Regions from separate parts of the Kribbella sp. NBC_00359 genome, predicted to be linked through region 2. Evidence: riboswitches for the same ligand, from Rfam matches in the RefSeq annotation. Region 2 holds a riboswitch; the other holds the start of a gene.
The links. A riboswitch is a leader RNA that binds a small molecule or an ion and turns the genes downstream of it on or off. The one in region 2 is predicted to bind S-adenosylmethionine.

Region 1 (9,149 bases), 2.6 Mb from region 2:
TACCCGTTCGCGAAGTACAACCCCCGCGGCCCCCGACTGACCCTGGCCCGCCCGATCACCCCGACCGCGAGCCCGACCAAGGTCGTCAGATTGACGAAGTTCCCCACCACCTTCACCCGCTCCCACCCGGTCATGGGCCTCAGTATCGGCTCGGTGACTGCGCTTTGTCTCGATGTCGCAATCATTAGGACCTCGGCGTACGATGTCCTAAGAATTAAGACATTGAGACATCGGGGCATCGAGGCCAGTGACCATCTTCAGCACGCCGGAGCCGGATCTCGAGGATCGACAGGTCCTCGAGCAGATCCACGCGTTCCGATCCGAGCTCGCCGACATCCTCCGCGTGCCTCGGCGCTGGGCCGGCGGGTTGCGGCGGAGCATGCTCGCGCGGGCGATCCAGGGCTCCAACAGCATCGAGGGGTACGACGTCAAGCTCGACGACGCGGTGGCCGCGTTGGATGACGAGGAGGCGTTGAGCACCGACGAGCGTACGTTCGCCGAGATCCGGGGATACCGGCAGGCGCTCGGCTACGTGCTGGCGATGGCGAAGGACGCGGACTTCCGGCTGGACGTGTCGGCTGTCCGCGGCATGCATTTCATGATGCTGAGCCACGACCTGGCCAAGAGTCCGGGCAGCTATCGGCAGGGCGTCGTCTACGTGCATGACGAGACCACCGGCGAGAACGTCTACGAGGGTCCACCTGCGGACGAGGTGCCTGATCTCGTGGCCGAGCTGATGGGCGGGTTGGACGCCGACGAAGCGGTGGATCCCCTCGTGGACGCCGCGATGGCGCACCTGAACCTGGTGATGATCCATCCGTTCCGCGACGGCAACGGCCGGATGGCCAGAGCCCTGCAGACGCTTGTTCTGTCCCGCGGAGGAATTGGCGAGCCGGCGTTCTCCAGCATCGAGGAGTGGCTGGGCAGCAACACCGAGGACTACTACCGAGTGCTGGCCGCGACCGGCGCCGGCGCGTGGCATCCCGAGCGGTCGGCCGCACTCTGGGTCAAGTTCAACCTGCGCGCGCATCACATCCAGGCGCAGACGGTACGGCGGCGGTATCGCGAAGCGGGCAAGTTGTGGCTGGCTTTCGATGAGCTGATCTCGCAGTTCGGCTTGGCGGAGCGCGTCGCTGACGAGCTGTTCGACGCGTCGCTCGGCTTCCGTATGCGCCGCTCGACGTACGTCCGCCGAGCGGGCATCGAGGAGCGGACAGCCAGCCGCGACCTGGCGAGGCTCACCGAACTGGGGCTGCTGCGCTCGGTCGGTGAGACCAAAGGACGGCATTACGTGATGGGCGATCGCCTCGCCGAACTCGTGCAGAACGCACTCTCCACCCGCGAGCCGTTGGTCGATCCCTACCCGTGGATGCGCGAGCGGTTGGCCGCGGCGCCGACGCCGATCCGCTAGTTGTCGGCGGGGTGAGTAAGACTTGGCGGGTGAGTTCGGTGGTGCGGGTCTGGCGGGCTGGGCGGGTGGTGGATCCGCATTCGGTGATCGGAGGGCTGCGGAAGGGGCCGGGGGACCCGGCGTACGTGTTCGATCCGGGGGGACGGACCGTGTGGCGGGCGACGCGGACGCCGGATGGACCGGTGCTTCTGCGGCTGACGCCGTACGCCGGGGAGGTGGAGGCCGAGGCCTGGGGGCCGGGGGCTGCGTGGGCGCTCGACGGGGTGCCGGAGCTGCTGGGCGACGCGGACAGTTGGGACGGGTTCGAGCCGTTGCCGGAGCATCGCGCGCTGGTGGATGCGGCGCGGCGGTTCCCGCATGTCCGGGTGCCGCGGACGCGGGCGGTGTTCGAGGCGATGGCGGCCGCGGGGATCGAGCAGGTTGTCACCGGCAAGGAGGCGTTCCGCGCCTGGCGGGTTCTGCTCCGTGAGTACGGCGAACCCGCGCCGGGCCCGTCTGCGCCGGACGGCCGCGTGATGATGGTGCCGCCGGCACCGGAGGAGTGGCGGCTGATTCCGTCGTGGCAGTGGCTGCGGGCCGGCGTGGAGAATCGTCGGTCCCGCGTGGTCGTGACAGCCGCGACCCGGGCGAAGGCGCTGGAGCGGACGCTCGAGCTGACCGACTCGGCCGAGATCGAGCGGCGGCTGCGATCACTCCCCGGCGTCGGGGTGTGGACCGCGGCCGAAGTGCGGCAGCGCGCCCACGGCGACGCCGACGCGTTCTCGTTTGCGGACTATCACGTGTCCCGCGATGTCTCCTACGCCCTCATCGGCGAGGAGCTCGACGACGAGGGCTGTGCCGAACTCATCGAGCCCTACCGCGGTCATCGCTTCCGTGTCCAGCGCCTGTTGGAGCTCACCGGAATCGGTCATCCCCGCTACGGCCCTCGGATGGCGCTGCCCACGCACACGCCCGGCGCGACGCATCGCTTGAGGTAACTCCGCCAGGGGCACAGGATCGCCACCATGACGATCAACGGGGACGGGCTCTACCTGGTGGCAGGGCTGGCCCTGTTGCTCGGGGCGGTCCTGCCCCGCATGCTTCGCCGGTACGCCGTCTCGGCGCCGATCGGGTTCCTCGGCGCCGGCGTACTGCTGGGCCTGGCCGTCGACCGCACCCACCTGAGCCCGATCGTGGAGACCGGGATCGTCAAGCACCTCGCCGAGCTGACGATCCTGGTCGCGTTGATGGGCGTCGGCCTGGCGATCGACCGGCCGATCGGATGGCGCCGATGGATGGTGACCTGGCGTCTTCTGCTCGTGGCCATGCCCGCCTGCATCGCCGCGGTGGCCGGTGCCGGCTGGCTGCTCGGGCTGGCCCCGGCGACCGCTCTGCTGCTGGGCGCAGTCCTCGCCCCGACCGATCCGGTGCTCGCCTCGGACGTCCAGGTGCAGGGGCCGTCGACCGGCGCGGGCGCCGAGCCCGAGGAGGACGACGAGGTCCGCTTCGCACTCACCTCCGAGGCGGGTCTGAACGACGGTCTGGCGTTCCCGTTCGTGTACGCCGCGGTGTTCGCGGTCACCAAGGGATCCGTGGGCAACTGGGCGCTCGAGTGGTTCGCCTGGGACCTGGTCGGCCGGATCGCGATCGGCGTGGCGGTCGGTGCGGGCGTGGGCTGGTTGCTCGGCCGGATGGCCTTTTCCGCGCCTTCGCGGACCTTCCGCCTGGCCGACTCACGGGAACCCGTGCTGGCCCTCGCGATGACGCTGGGTGTCTACGGCCTCGCTCAGGTGCTCCACGGCTACGGCTTCCTAGCCGTGTTCGTCGCGGCGCTGGCGCTCCGGGCGGCCGAGCGGCAGCACGACTTCCACGAGGAACTGCACGGATTCGTCGAGCAGCTCGAGCACATTCTGACCTGGGGGATTCTGCTGCTGCTCGGATCGGCGATCACGGCCGGGCTGCTCCGCCCGCTGACCGCGACCGGCGCCGCGCTGGGACTGCTGCTCGTGCTGGTGATCCGACCAGTGACCGCGTGGGTCGCGCTGGCCGGGACCCCGATGCGCCGCTCCGAGCGATGGGTGACGGCCGCGTTCGGAGTCCGTGGTGTCGGGTCGGTGTTCTATCTGGCGTACGCCGGGGCCGAGTTCCACACCGAGTTGCCCTGGTTGTGGGCGACGGTCGGTTTCACCGTCGTACTGAGCGTGGTCGTTCACGGCGTCGCGGCGACACCGATGATGCGCATGCTCGACCGGCGTCGGGACCGGGCCGGCTGAGATCGAGCGTCTCGGATAGTGGGAACGGAAGACACAATATGGACCCTATTGGGTAATCTCGGGGGAGCTCATCCAGAGGGACTGAGGGAAACGGCCCGTTGAAGTCCCGGCAACCCTCCCCGTTGAGGTCCCAGTCCGGGGCCCTCGCGGCGGAACGGTGCCAAATCCGTCCCGTGCCGAGATCCGGTTCCGGGGAAGATGAGAGGGGAACCTCACTCATGAGCCTGACCGCCGCCACCCACACGATCCGCGAAGGTGCCTTCGGCAACGGTACGCACCTGAGCTGTCGCGCCTGCGGGGCGAAGTCGCCGCTCGGTCCGTTCTACGCCTGTATGGAGTGCTTCGGTCCGCTCGAGGTCGGGTACGAGTACCCGACGATCACGCGGGAGCAGATCGAGGCCGGTCCCAAGAACATCTGGCGCTACCAGCCCTTGCTGCCCGTCCCGGTCGACGTGGCCAGCTTCCCGAACACCGAGCCCGGCTACACCCGGCTCGTCGACGCGCAGAACCTGGCCCGCGAGCTGGGGCTGCGCAAGCTGTGGGTGAAGGACGACTCCGGCAACCCGACCCACTCCTTCAAGGACCGCGTGGTCGCGTCCGCCCTGAGCGCCACCCGCGAGCTCGGCATGACGGTCTTCGCCTGCCCCTCCACCGGCAACCTGGCCAACGCCGTCGCCGCGGCCGCCGCCCGCGCCGGCATCCGCTCGGTCGTGTTCATCCCGCACGACCTCGAGCGCCCGAAGGTGATCACCACCGCCGTGTACGGCGGGACCCTGGTCGCCGTCGAGGGCAACTACGACGACGTGAACAAGCTGGCCTCCGAGATCGCCGGTGAGGAGGAGGGCTGGGCGTTCGTCAACGTCAACGTGCGGCCGTACTACTCCGAAGGCTCCAAGACCCTCGCCTTCGAGATCGCCGAGCAGCTCGGCTGGCGGATCCCGCAGCAGCTCGTCATCCCGGTCGCGTCCGGCTCGCAGCTGACCAAGATCGACAAGGGCTTCACCGAGCTCGGCAAGCTCGGCCTCGTCGACGCCACCGACTACAAGGTGTACGGCGCTCAGGCCACCGGCTGCTCGCCCGTGGCGCAGGCGTTCCGGGACGGCCACGACGTGGTCAAGCCGGTTCGCCCGGACACCATCGCCAAGTCGCTGGCGATCGGGAACCCGGCCGACGGACCGTATGTGCTCGACGTCGCCCGCCGTACCGGTGGAGCGATCGAGGACGTCAGCGACGAGGAAGTCATCGAGGGCATCCAGTTGCTGGCCCGGACCGAGGGCATCTTCGCCGAGACCGCGGGCGGCGTGACGGTCGCGACGCTGAGGAAGCTGATCGCCACCGGGCAGCTCGACCCCGAGGCCGAGACCGTGATCATCAACTCCGGCGACGGGCTGAAGACGCTCGACGCCGTGGCCGACCGGGTCGGCCCCAAGGTGACCATCCCCGCGTCGTACGACGCCTTCGTGAAGGCAGGCCTGCAGTGAGTGTGAGCGTTCGCGTCCCGACCATCCTGCGGCCCTACACCCAGGGCGTGTCCGAGGTGTCCGCCGAGGGTTCCACGCTGATCGAGGTGCTCGACTCGCTGGACGGCTCGTACCCGGGCATCAAGGGCCGGGTCCTGGACGAGTCGGGCGAGCTGCGCCGATTCGTGAACGTGTACGTCGACGATGACGACGTACGCTTCGCCGACGGCCTGCAGACCTCGATCAAGGACGGTGGGCAGGTCTCGATCATCCCGGCGGTCGCCGGCGGCTGATCTGTTGTTCCGGGCGTGGATCGTCCGGAATGGGCGCTAACGTTCCCGCCATGGCGACCAACTGGACCCTTGGTGGGGACGCGGCCGAGCCGCAGCGGCTGGCGGAGTTCTGGGCGGCGGCGCTCGGCTACATCATCGAGCCCGGGTACGACGATCCAGACGGAGCCTCGATCGTGGACCCCGACGACGTCGGGCCGGCGATCGGGTTCCTCCGGGTGCCCGAGCCCAAGACCTCGAAGAACCGGCTCCACATCGACATCCGCGTGGCGGGGCCTCTTCGTGATTCCGCCGCGGCCGAGCGGATGCGGACCAAGGCTGTGGAACTCGTCGGCCTCGGTGCGACCGAGGTGCGCGAGGAGTTCTACGGTCCCGACGTCCTCGGCCACATCGTGATGCTCGATCCCGAGGGCAACGAGTTCTGCGTCGGCTGACTACGATGCCTTGGTGCGCGCTGTCGTCATCGAGGAGTACGGCGTTCTGCCCGTCGTACACGAGGTTCCGCGGCCCGGGCCGGCGGAGGGTGCGGTCGTCCTGAAGGTCGAGGCGACCGGGCTGTGCCGGAGTGACTGGCACGGGTGGATGGGCCACGACGCGGACATCGTGCTGCCGCACGTGCCTGGTCATGAGCTCGCCGGGACGATCGCCGCGGTCGGTGCGGGAGTCACAGGGTGGCAGGTCGGCGACCGGGTGACGACGCCGTTCATCTGCGCGTGCGGGTCGTGTGAGCAGTGCCGCGAGGGCAACCAGCAGGTGTGCCTTCGCCAGCAGCAGCCCGGCTTCACCTACTGGGGCTCCTTCGCCGAGTACGTCGCCGTGCCGTACGCACAGGTCAACCTGGTCCGCCTGCCCGATGAGCTGGACTTCGCCACCGCGGCAGGGCTGGGCTGCCGCTTCGCCACGTCGTTCCGCGCCATCCGCCAGGTCGGCCGGCTCACCGCCGGCGAAACCGTCGCGATCTTCGGCTGCGGCGGCGTCGGCCTCTCCGCCGTGATGATCGCCGCGTCCCTGGGCGCCCGGGTGATTGCAGTCGACACCAACCCGTCGGCGTTGAAGCTGGCCCGCGAGTACGGCGCCACCGACCTGCTGGTGGCGTCACCGGACACCGTCCAGGAGATCCGCGACCTCACCGCCGGCGGCGCCCACGTGACGATGGACGCCCTGGGCTCCAACGACATCGTCCAACAAGCCCTACAAGCCCTCCGCCCCCGCGGCCGCCACCTCCAGGTCGGCCTCCTCCCCTCCGGCGTCCATCTAGACGTGAGCCGTCTCATCGGCCAAGAACTCCAGTGGCTAGGCAGCCACGGTATGCCCGCCCACGCCTACCCGGAGATGCTGGATCTAGTTGCCCGAGGCAAGCTAAAGCCAGCCGACCTGATCACCCGCACCATCACGCTGGAACAAACCCCAGCGGCTCTTGCGGCGTTGTCGAACGGCACCCCCGCCGGCGTCACCATCATCAAGCCAACTGCGTAACCCACGCGTGCTGTGCAGGCACTCGTCCGCCGTGCCTGCTACGCGTGCTCCCGTGGGTTGGGAGACCTTTTGGGGTGCTTAGACAAGGAATAGCCTGTCCCAGCCCACCACGAACTGTCCCCTGGCAGCCTGCCCGACCAATGAGTCGTGACGACCCGACCCGGCCGGATACTCGGTCGGCGTGACGGGGGTTCGTCTTGCGGACAGCGCCGAGCCGAGCAGTCGATCGCGCGCGACGCAGGAGCGCGCAATCACGCGGGCGGTACCCCCGCAATCACGCGGGCGGTACCCCCGCAATCACGTGGGCGGTAGCCCCGCAATCACGCGGGCGGTAGCCCCGCAAGGACGCACCGGCGCTGAGCCGGGGGGCGGGCGGGAGCGCGCGTAGCGGGCGCGACGTAGGAGTGGCTGCGTAGCACGCGTGGGTCAGACCACAGTTGTTAGAGGCGGATCAAGTACACCGTGGGTGGGCGGCCGGTGCGGCCGTGTTGTTGGGTGCCGGTGGGGGCGGCTAGGCCGGCTCGTTCCAGGCGTTTCAGGACGCGTCGGGCGGTGCGGAGTTGGACGGCGAGGTGATCGGCGACGTCTTGGGTGGTGAGGCCGTCGGGGAGGGTGGCGGTGAGTTCTCGCATGCGGGCCAGGGTTTGGGTGTTGAGGCCGACGCGGCGGGCCAGGAGCGGGAGGCTTTCGGTGCCGCGGGTGGTGGCGGGCTGGTCGCCGGTGGGTTCGATCACGATCTCGACGTCGTCGGACATCGACACGACGCCGGCGACCGCGCCGATCGACTCGGCCCGGCTGACTGCGCGACGGGCGAGCGCTTCCGCCTCCGCCGCCGTACGTCCGACGCCGAAACCGACGTACGCCGTACTGTGCCGCGCCGCGAGGTGGTCGAGTAAGGGCATCCGCGTGAACTGTTCGGTCGCCTGCTCGAGCAGGCCGCGGGTGGTGACGACCAGGTGCCGCCCGTCCGGCAGCGCGGCCAGGCTGCCGCCGAGCGTGATCAGGTCGCCGGCCAGGGCGTCGTCCGGCTCGGGCAGGGCGATCACGCCGAGCGCGACCTGCGCGTCCCCGACGTGTTGCCCGGTCGTGGTCAGGACCAAGGCTTGCAGGGTCGAGCGGATCGAGTACCGCGACGGGGCCAGCCGGACCGAGGGCATCTCGTTCTCGAGCAGGTGGAAGGCCGAGCCCAGGCAGCTGATCGCGACCTTCGTGTCGTGCTTGTCGCGCGCGATCCGGTGGAACGCGACGATGTCGTCGGAGGTGAGGCCAGGCCGGTACGGCAGCACGTGGATCTGGTCGGTCGGCAGCTTGGCCTCGATCAGCGTCTCCAGCACCTCACTGCGGCGCAGCGTGTCGATCGAGAACTGGGTGACGTTGTGACCGAGCCGCAGCAGCTCGACCAGGGCCCGGAGCAGCGTGGCCCCGTCGTACGACACGTACATCGCCGGCCGGTCGATCACGCCGGCCTCGGTGGCGATCGTGTACGGCACGACGCCGGTGAACAGCAGCGCGTCGACCTGTTCGTGCGCCTGCTCGACCAGCTCGACGGCCTCGGTCTCGTGGCGGTAGGGAAGTGCGAGCAGGGTCGCGCCGCTCGGCGGGCCGACCGCGATCACGCGCTGGACCAGGTCCTCCGGGCCGACGACGCCGACCACGAGTGCCATCAGGCCACCGCGCCCGAGGCTGAGCTGATCTGCACGGCACTCCTTCGACTTCTGGTCTGGCCCTCAACTCGCAGAATAGCGCAGCCGACCCCGGGCACTTGACGTTCAAGCCGGTCTCTCCTAGTTTCGGTCAAGACCACAATTGCCGCCACCCGGAGGCGGTCGCGACGGCGTCGGTGTGGTGGAGCGATGGAGGGAGCGCGCCACCCCACTGCCTAGTTGCTGAGGTCCTCGAGGCAGCGAGTCACCACGTCGCGCTCGCCGGCCGGCAGCGGAGGTCCGTAGGGGTCGTACGACGCCTCCTCCGGGATCAGCCCCTCCCACACGGCGGCCCAGAGCATGCGCTGGACGTAGCCCTCGATGGGTGCGTAGAAGGTCGCGGCCGCGAACCGGTCCAGCCGGTCGGACGCCGTCAGGAAGCCACTGTGGTCTCCTGAGGTCCAGGTCGACAGCACAGTGGCCGACAACGAGACCTGGGCCGCGGCGATCCCGACGAGCGCCGTATCCGCGCCCCACATGAACGAAGGGCCGTACATCCGGTCCTCACCGGTGATCAGAAGTTTGCCCGTCCCGCGTCCCGCCCAAATGGCGTCCTG
Region 2 (9,149 bases):
GATCGACCCCAACACGCTGTCCGCCGACGGCACTGACTCGTTGGGCTCGTTCACCGTGAGTCCGGACGGCAAGTACTTCGCGTACGGCGTCAACGAGAGCGGCAGCGACTGGACGACGTTCCGGCTGCTCGACATCGCCACGGGCACGCCCGTCGACGATGTGGTCACGGGGGCGAAGTTCTGCGAAGCCACGTGGCTCCCGGACAGTTCGGCGTACCTCTATTTGCACTACCCGGCGAGTGGCCGCAGTGAAGGGACTGAGACGAAGACGCTCACCGGCGGGCGTCTGATGCTGCACAAGGTCGGCACACCGCAGTCCGATGACGAGCTCGTGCTGAGCTTCCCGGACCAGGACCGCTACTTCATCACACCGGAGGTGTCGGAGGACGATCGCTACCTCGTCGTCCACATCACCGAGGGCACTGACCCCGGCGCTCGGCTCTGGGTCTTTCCGATCACCTCCGACGGCTTCGGCGAGCCGGTGAAGGTCGTGGACTCCTTCGCCGACGAGATCGCGTTCGTGCGGATGTCCGGCGACCAGCTGGTACTGCGGACCGATCGTGACGCCTCCCGTGGTCGCGTGGTGCTCGCTTCGCTGGACGGTGAGTTCGTCGACCTGATCCCGGAGGGCGAGGCCACACTGCAGGCCGTTCGCGGCACTGCCGCCGGACTGGCCACCCTGACGCTGGTCGACGCACAGCCGGCGCTGACGCTCTTCGCGCTCGACGGGTCCGATGCGCGGGTGATCGACGTACCGGGCGGGGGAGTGGTGGGCTTCGACGCCAGCCCCGAGTACGACGAGCTCTTCGTCGGCCTGTCGACCACAACCGATCCCACCGTGTCGTACGTCGTCTCGACGTCGTCGGGCGTCGTCCGTGCCTTGCCGGAGCTCGTCCGTGGCTCAGGTGGATTCACGTCCCCGTCGGTCACCGTGACGCGACGCGTCGAGCCAGGCCGCGAGGTGCCGTACTTCCTGATCACTCGCTCAGACCTGGACGTCTCCGCACCACGTCCGACGCTGCTCTACGGGTACGGCGGCTTCCGCATCCCGATCCTGGCCGACTACAAGCCGGGCTGGCCGGCGTGGCTCGCGGCCGGCGGAGTGCTGGTGATCGCGAACCTGCGGGGCGGCGGTGAGTACGGCAGCGACTGGCACGACGCGGGACGGCTCAAGAACAAGCAGAACGTCTTCGACGACTTCATCGCTGTCGCAGAGCACCTGCGGGACACCGGGGTGACCACGCCTGCGCAGCTCGCGATCCACGGTCGCAGCAACGGCGGTCTGCTCGTGGGAGCGGCCATGACACAGCGACCGGACCTGTTCGCGGCCGCACTGCCCGGTGTGGGCGTCATGGACATGTTGCGGTTCCACATGTTCACAGTGGGCGCCGCGTGGGCCTCTGACTTCGGCCATCCGGACGATGCGTCGGAGTTCGAGGATCTGCTGGCTTACTCACCACTGCATCAGTTGCGTGACGGGACGTCGTACCCGGCGACTCTCGTGGTCACGGGTGATCACGACGACCGGGTGGTGCCGTTGCACAGTCACAAGTTCATCGCCGAGCTGCAGCATGCCCAGTCCGGTCCGGGACCGGTCTTGACCCGCGTCGAGGTCAACACCGGTCACGGCTTCGGGAAACCCGCCGCCATGGTCGCGGCGGAATGGGCGGACCTACTGGCGTTCGCTGCTCACCATGTAGGCCTTGTACCTCCTGAGCAGTAGGAGGGGCCGGCGTTCGCTACCAGATGCGAGGAGCTTGGAGGTCCCGCGGGTCGTCGGTGGGCTGACAGCCGTGCGCGGTGTCCTCGTACTCCGACCGCGGTCCACCGGCGGCCAGCGTCCGTACGGCGTTGACGAGCCGGTCCACGTGCTCACGCGTCGTACCGAGGCCGAGGCTCGCCCGGACCGCGGTGCCGTGCTCGGGGGAGTCCGCGAGCAGGTGACCGACGAGCGGGTGCGCACAGAACTTGCCGTCCCGGACACCGATGCCGTACTCGGCGCTCAGCGCCGCTGACACGAGCGTTGAGCTCAGACCGGCAACCGTGAAGCAGACGGTGCCGACACGGTCCGCGTCCTCGCCGAAGATCGAGTACGTCGTGACGCCGGGGAGCTGAGCCAGTCCGGTCCGGAGGCGGGCGAGCAGGCTGCGTTCGTGCTGCTCGATCGCGTCGCGGTGCTTGCTGATCGCGGCACACGCCGCGGCGAGGGCGATAGCGCCGATGACGTTGGGGGAGCCGCCCTCGTGCCGCGCCGGACCGGTCGCCCAGACCACGGTGTCGCCGGTGACCGCGGTCGTAGCGCCGCCGCCGTACAGGTACGGATCGGCGGCGTCGAGCCAGTCGGCGCGGCCGATCAGCGCACCGGCGCCGTACGGCGCGTAGAGCTTGTGGCCGGACAGTGCGACCCAGTCAACGTCCAGTGCGGCGATATCGACCCGCCGGTGTGGGGCCAGTTGCGCGGCGTCGAGGCAGACCCGCGCACCGTGCGCCTTGGCGACCGCGGCGATCTCCGCGATCGGGAAGATCTCACCTGTCACGTTGGAGGCGCCGGTCACGACCACCAGCCGCGGACCCTCAGGCGCGGTGCGCAGAGCGTCGGCGACGTTGGTCACCGCTTCACTGGGGGAGGCGGGCGCCGTCAGGCGGACGGTCCGCTCGGCCGGCCAGGGCAGGAGCGCGGCGTGGTGCTCGGACTCGAAGACGATCACAGTCGCGTCCGCGGGGACGGCGTGGGCGAGCAAGTTCAGCGCGTCCGTGGTCTGGCGGGTGAAGATCACCTGGTCGTCGGCGCGGGCTCCGACGAACGCGTGCACCTCGGCGCGAGCGCGCTCGTACCACTGGGTGGTGATGCGGGAGGCGTAGCCGTTGCCGCGGTGCACCGACGCGTACGACGGCAGCGCCGCCTCGACGCTGGCCCGGACAGACTCCAGACACGGCGCACTGGCTCCGTGGTCGAAGTTCGCGTAGTCGGTGACTCGGCCGTCGGCCAGCGGGACCAGCAGGTCCGAGCCGACCGTGGTGGGGATGCTGCCGGTGACGAGCCGGGTGACCGTCGGCCGCGGCGTACTCGCGCTGGCCGGTTCGAGGATGGAGAGAATCGACATGCTGCTGCTCCAGGAAGTCCGCACTTGCCGAGCGGCGTATCCGCACGGCCTGGTCTTCACCCGGGGCACCCCACCGCGGAGGAGGGTTGCCGGCCAGCGAGCCGGGGCTTGGCGCTGGCACTCATGACCTGCCGAGAACCGTAACGAACAGCCTGAGCCGGCGCCAGTGGCAATCTCACATTCCGGGATTCCCGAACACATCCTGAGACGTGCAGACTGTTGCCATGATCGGACGGCTGCACCACCTCGCGATCGACTGCCCGGAACCGCTGGAGCTCGCGCGCTTCTACTCGGCCCTGCTCGGCAAGCCCATCACGTACGAGAGCGACGGCTGGGTGGTGGTCGCCGACAACGACCACACGTCAGGTCTCGCCTTCCAGCGTGCGCTCGGCCACCAGCGCCCGCAGTGGCCGGACCCCACGCGTCCTCAGCAGATGCACCTCGACGTCATGGTCGACGACCTCGACGCGGCCGGGTCGGCGGTCCTGGCGCTCGGCGCTCGCAAGCTCTCGGCCACTGTGTACGAGGATCCGGCCGGACACCCGTTCTGTCTCATCCCGCGACCCGGCTGGGCGCCGCCGGTCAATCCGTAATGGATTCGCTCCGGGCGACCGGGGCGTGTTGGATGGCGGCATGACGTTGACGACGGCGTGGACGGCGCCAGCGGTCGAGCGGCCGGACGGCTCGCTGACCGCGCCCGAAGCCGAACTGCTGCGGGGCTATCTGGACTACTACCGGACCACGCTGCTGTACAAGTGCGCCGGTCTGACGGCCGAGCAGCTGGCCGAGCGGCCGTCGCCGCCGTCCAACCTTTCCTTGCTCGGCCTCATCCGGCATCTCACCAAGGTGGAGCGGATCTGGTTCCGCATCCACTTCGCCGCGGAGTCGCCGGCTGAGCCGCTGTTCGCTCCCGAGCTGGGCAAGGACGCCGATTTCGAGCGCATCGATCCGGCTGAGGCACAGGCGGCGTACGAAGGCCTGATCGCCGAGTGGAAGCTGTCGGACGAGGCCGCGGCCGGGCGGTCGCTCGACGATCGCTTCACCTTCAGCGGGACCGAGTCGACGCTCCGGATGATCTACATCCACATGATCGGCGAGTACGGCCGCCACTGCGGTCACGCCGACCTGCTGCGCGAACAACTCGACGGCACCACGGGGGCGTGAAGCAACCTCTTGCCCTCGGTCCATGGCATGCGGAGGGGTTGGCGGCGTTGTGACGTTATGTATGGGGCAGCGTAATCGGCGTGTGACACGTGGGACTCGAGAGGTAATCGGGGTAGCCTGCTAGATATGGCGACCCGCACGTCTTCCCCGGCGCGGGCGCAGAAGTCGGCAGCCAAACGGCCGAGTTCGGCTCGTTCGGCCGCTGGTGGACGCTCCCGTCCGTCAGGTGCCCAGAAGCGTGGGCAGAGCGCGAAGCGCGGTGGATCCTCCGCCGCGCGGACCAGTACGCCCAAAAACAGCGGACCGGGCCCGTTCGCGGCCGCCATGATCGTTCTCGGTCGCGGCGTGGTGAAAGTCTGGCTCGGCATCGCGCATCTGATCGGCAGCATGGTGCGCGGCATCGGTCACGGCGCCCGCGAGCTCGACCCCGAGCATCGCCGTGACGGCGCCGGCCTGTTCCTGATCGGCCTGGCGGTCGTTGTGGCCGCCGCGATCTGGTGGGACCTCCCTGGCGCGGTCGGCAACGGCATCCGGACTGTCGTCGGCGGCAGCGTCGGCATGCTCGGCTGGGCCGTGCCGCTGATGCTGCTGCTGACCGCGATCCGCACTCTGCGTCACCCGGACCGCAACGGCCCGGCCGGACGTCAGGTGATCGGCTGGACCGCCATCTCCCTCGGCGTACTCGGCCTGGTCCACATCGCCAACGGTCTGCCCCGTCCGAGCAACCCGGCCGACGGTTCGTTGCGGGACGCCGGCGGCGCGATCGGGTACGTCGTCTCGTCCCTGCTGTCGGACCTGTTGACGCAGTACGTCGCCGCACCGCTGCTGGTGCTGCTGTCGATCTTCGGTGCCCTCGTCGTCACGGGCACTCCGGTCTACGCCATCCCACTGCGGTTCCGCGCGGCGTTCGACGTACTGATGGGGCGTACGGCGCTGCCGGAGGACGCACCGTCCGTCGTGGCCGCGCCGACCGACGACACTGTGCGGCTGACCCGCAAGGAGCGCCGGGCCAAGGCCGCGCAGGAGGAGGACGGCGAGCCCACCATCAAGCCGTACGACTCGCCGGTGCTCGAGGGACGTGAGCTCTCGAAGCGAGGCCGCAAGGCCAAGGCAGCTCCGGTTCCTGAGGAGGACGCGTACGACGTCGACGGTGAGGCGGCCGCTGCCGCCGGGGCTCCGGGGCTGGGCATCGCCGTCGGCGCCGGTGGTGGTCCCAGCAAGCCGGAAACGCCGCCCGAGCCGCCTCCGCACACGCCGATCCCGCAGCGGGTGGAGCAGCTCAGCCTGTCCGGCGATATCACGTACACGCTGCCCGACGGGCAGATGCTCAAGCCGGGTTCGGTCCACAAGGCCCGGACCAAGGCGTCGGACGCGGTGGTCGACCGGCTGACCGAGGTGTTCGAGCAGTTCGGCATCGACGCGCAGATCACCGGCTACACGCGCGGCCCGACAGTCACCCGCTACGAGGTCGAGCTCGGCTCGGCGGTGAAGGTCGAGAAGGTCACCGCCCTGAGCAAGAACATCGCCTACGCGGTGGCGTCGGCCGATGTGCGGATCCTGTCGCCGATCCCGGGCAAGTCCGCGATCGGCATCGAGATCCCGAACACCGACAAGGAGATCGTCAGCCTCGGCGACGTGATCCGGTCGGCGACCGCGCGCAACGACCACCACCCGATGGTGGCCGGCCTCGGCAAGGACGTCGAGGGCGGCTTCGTGGTCGCGAACATGGCGAAGATGCCGCACCTGCTGGTCGCGGGTGCGACCGGTTCGGGCAAGTCGGTGTTCGTCAACTCGCTGATCACCTCGGTCCTGATGCGGGCCACGCCGGACGAGGTGCGGATGATCCTGGTCGACCCCAAGCGGGTCGAGCTGAACCACTACGAGGGCATCCCGCACCTGATCACGCCGATCATCACCAACGCCAAGAAGGCGGCCGAGGCGCTGCAGTGGGTCGTCCGCGAGATGGACATGCGGTACGACGACCTGGCCGCGTTCGGCTTCCGGCATGTCGACGACTTCAACAAGGCGGTCCGCGCGGGCAAGGTGAAGCCGCCGCCGGGCAGTGAGCGCGTGCTCTCGCCGTACCCGTATCTGCTGGTGATCGTCGACGAGCTCGCCGACCTGATGATGGTCGCCCCGCGCGACGTCGAGGACTCGATCGTCCGGATCACCCAGCTGGCCCGGGCGGCCGGCATCCACCTGGTGCTCGCCACCCAGCGGCCGTCGGTGGACGTGGTGACCGGTCTGATCAAGGCGAACGTGCCGTCGCGACTGGCGTTCGCGACCTCGTCGCTGGCCGACAGCCGGGTCATCCTGGACCAGCCGGGTGCGGAGAAGCTGGTCGGCCAGGGTGACGGCCTGTTCCTGCCGATGGGCGCGAGCAAGCCGATGCGGATCCAGGGCGCGTGGGTGACGGAGTCCGAGATCCACGGCGTCGTCGAGCATTGCAAGACCCAGTTGGAGCCGACGTATCGCGAGGACGTCACCGCTGTCGCCGGGCCGAGCAAGGATCTCGACGACGAGATCGGCGACGACCTCGACCTGGTCGTGCAGGCCGCGGAGCTGATCGTGTCGACGCAGTTCGGCTCCACCTCGATGCTGCAGCGCAAGCTCCGGGTCGGCTTCGCGAAGGCCGGCCGGCTGATGGACATCCTGGAGAGCCGCGGCGTCGTCGGTCCCAGTGAGGGCTCGAAGGCCAGGGACGTCCTGGTCAAACCGGATGATCTAGAGGACTTCATCACCACCCTCCGAGGAGAGTGACCCGTGACCGCCGCGAGCGCACTGCCCAGGCCGGACCGTTTCGACCTCGACCCCAAGCCGGTGCCGTTCACCGTCCACGCCTCGCAGAAGGTGCACGGCGGGCTCGCCCTCGGGGCATTGCTGGTCGCGGTGGGCTTCGCCACTTCCGCATCCACCAGTCCGACCGGCATCCTGCGATGGTTCGCGGCGGCGGGGTTCGCCGTACTGGCTGTGGTCTGTGCGCGGGCGCTGACGGTCGGGGACATGCTGGTGGCCGACGAGGTCGGCATCCGGCTGCGGATCGGCCACGAATGGATCGGGACGCGCTGGGAGGACATCGACGAGGTGACGGTGCTGCAGCGCCGCCACCTGCTGGACGACGGCCGGATTGCCGTTCATTTGCTGGATCCTGGACCGGTGCTGGGAGTGATGCCGAGTTCGACTCGCAAGACAACTGACGCGAACCGTCGACTGACTGGCTCCTCGCTCGCGGTACCGTTCGGGTTGACGGCTCGGCCGTCGAACGGGGAAGTGGTACAGGCATTGCACATGCTGGCGAATGCCAGATGCCCGGTCAGGGAACAACTCTGATACGTCCGTGACCCCGTCGCACCAAGGCCGTTGACTTGATGTCGACGATCCGGTTGTCGGCATGGCGGTGTCGACGGACCGCGGAGATACGCCGGGCGATGGAGAGGATGGTGGGGACGTGAGCATCGGCAGCGAGCTCACGGCGGCCCGGGAACGGGCTGACATGTCGATCGAGCAGTTGAGCGCCGCCACCCGGATCAGAACCGGGTTGCTCGTCGCCATGGAGGCCGACGACTTCTCCCGCTGTGGCGGGAACTTCTACGCCCGCGGCCATATCCGCTCGATCGCCCGGGTGGTCAAGGCTGATCCCGCACCACTGCTCGCCGCCTTCGACGCCGAACACGCCGTCGAGGAGGAGAAGGCTCGCCGCGAGGAACGCGCCGCAGTCAAAGGCCCGACCCTGCATCCGGCCCGGCCGCGGTGGGCGCTCGTGGTCGGCGCGATCCTGGTCAGCCTGATGGGCTGGGGGATGGTCCGCCTCTTCACCCTCCCCAGCGACATCGAGGCCAACGCCTCCAAGACCACGACCACCGCCGCGACCGTCACAACTCCCACGCCCAAGCCGACCCCGACCGTCCGTCCCACGCGGACGCCGTCCAAGAAGCCACCGGTGCTGAAGACCGAGCTCACCCTCACCGCGAAGGGGGACGGCACCTACCTGACGGTCCGCGACAAGAAGGGCAAGCGGCTCTTCCAGGGGCACCTGAGCCCCGGGATCGCTCAGTCCGTCACCACGACCGGGGACATCCGCATCACCGTCGGCATCCCGGCCAACCTCATCGTCACTCTGAACGGCAAACGCCTCGATACGAAGCTCTACCGCTTCACCGCCCACCCCAACGGCACCCTCACCAAGTACCCGTCCAACTGACTTTCCGCTCGGTGTGGTCGAGGCCCGGGCCGTCGCGTCCGCTGCGTTCCTTGAGGTCGCGGAGCGTGGTCCTGAGTTAGGTGCCGGACAGCGCGGCGAGTCATACTCGGGGGGATGACTACGCCACCCACCACCGTCGCCCTGGTCACGCTGGGCTGTGCCCGCAACGATGTCGACTCCGAGGAACTGGCCGGCCGGCTCGAAGCCGGCGGGTTCCGGCTGGTCGAGGACGCCGCCGAGGCGGACACCGTGGTGGTGAACACCTGCGGGTTCGTCGAGGCCGCGAAGAAGGACTCGGTCGACACGCTGCTCGCCGCCGCCGACTACAAGGACTCCGGCCGCACCCAGGCCGTCGTCGCGGTCGGCTGCCTGGCCGAACGGTACGGCGACCAACTCGCCGAAGCACTCCCGGAGACCGACGCGGTCCTCAGCTTCGACGACTACGCGGACATCTCCGACCGCCTCCGCTCGATCCTGGCCGGCACCAAGCACCAGGCCCACGTCCCCCGCGACCGCCGCAAACTCCTCCCGCTGGCCCCCGCCGACCGAGCCTCCACCACAGGCCTAACCATCCCCGGCCACGGCGACCCCACGCACGCCGGTCACGGCGACCCCGCCCGCGTTCAGGACGCCGGTCACATTCCTGACCAGCTGAGGCCGGCGCGCGAGGCGTCTACCGC

Region 1: linked by a shared signal. The riboswitch ahead of thrC (threonine synthase) and the one ahead of OG876_RS38675 (aminotransferase class V-fold PLP-dependent enzyme) in region 2 are both predicted to bind S-adenosylmethionine.

What each region holds. Positions count from the first base shown of each region.
Region 1 covers NZ_CP107975.1:1,452,255-1,461,403, reverse strand. Annotated here, with positions in the region: gene OG876_RS07050 (hypothetical protein) at 1-134, opposite strand, end outside; gene OG876_RS07045 (Fic family protein) at 248-1,411, shown strand; gene OG876_RS07040 (DNA-3-methyladenine glycosylase family protein) at 1,441-2,388, shown strand; gene OG876_RS07035 (cation:proton antiporter) at 2,416-3,663, shown strand; SAM riboswitch class I at 3,729-3,868, shown strand; gene thrC (threonine synthase) at 3,882-5,144, shown strand; gene OG876_RS07025 (ubiquitin-like small modifier protein 1) at 5,141-5,416, shown strand; gene OG876_RS07020 (VOC family protein) at 5,467-5,847, shown strand; gene OG876_RS07015 (zinc-dependent alcohol dehydrogenase family protein) at 5,861-6,889, shown strand; gene OG876_RS07010 (hypothetical protein) at 7,330-8,553, opposite strand; gene OG876_RS07005 (dihydrodipicolinate synthase family protein) at 8,769-9,149, opposite strand, start outside.
Region 2 covers NZ_CP107975.1:7,956,933-7,966,081, reverse strand. Annotated here, with positions in the region: gene OG876_RS38680 (prolyl oligopeptidase family serine peptidase) at 1-1,723, shown strand, start outside; gene OG876_RS38675 (aminotransferase class V-fold PLP-dependent enzyme) at 1,740-3,104, opposite strand; SAM riboswitch class IV at 3,120-3,233, opposite strand; gene OG876_RS38670 (VOC family protein) at 3,329-3,697, shown strand; gene OG876_RS38665 (DinB family protein) at 3,738-4,268, shown strand; gene OG876_RS38660 (DNA translocase FtsK 4TM domain-containing protein) at 4,593-7,028, shown strand; gene OG876_RS38655 (hypothetical protein) at 7,032-7,598, shown strand; gene OG876_RS38650 (helix-turn-helix domain-containing protein) at 7,717-8,469, shown strand; gene OG876_RS38645 (MiaB/RimO family radical SAM methylthiotransferase) at 8,584-9,149, shown strand, end outside.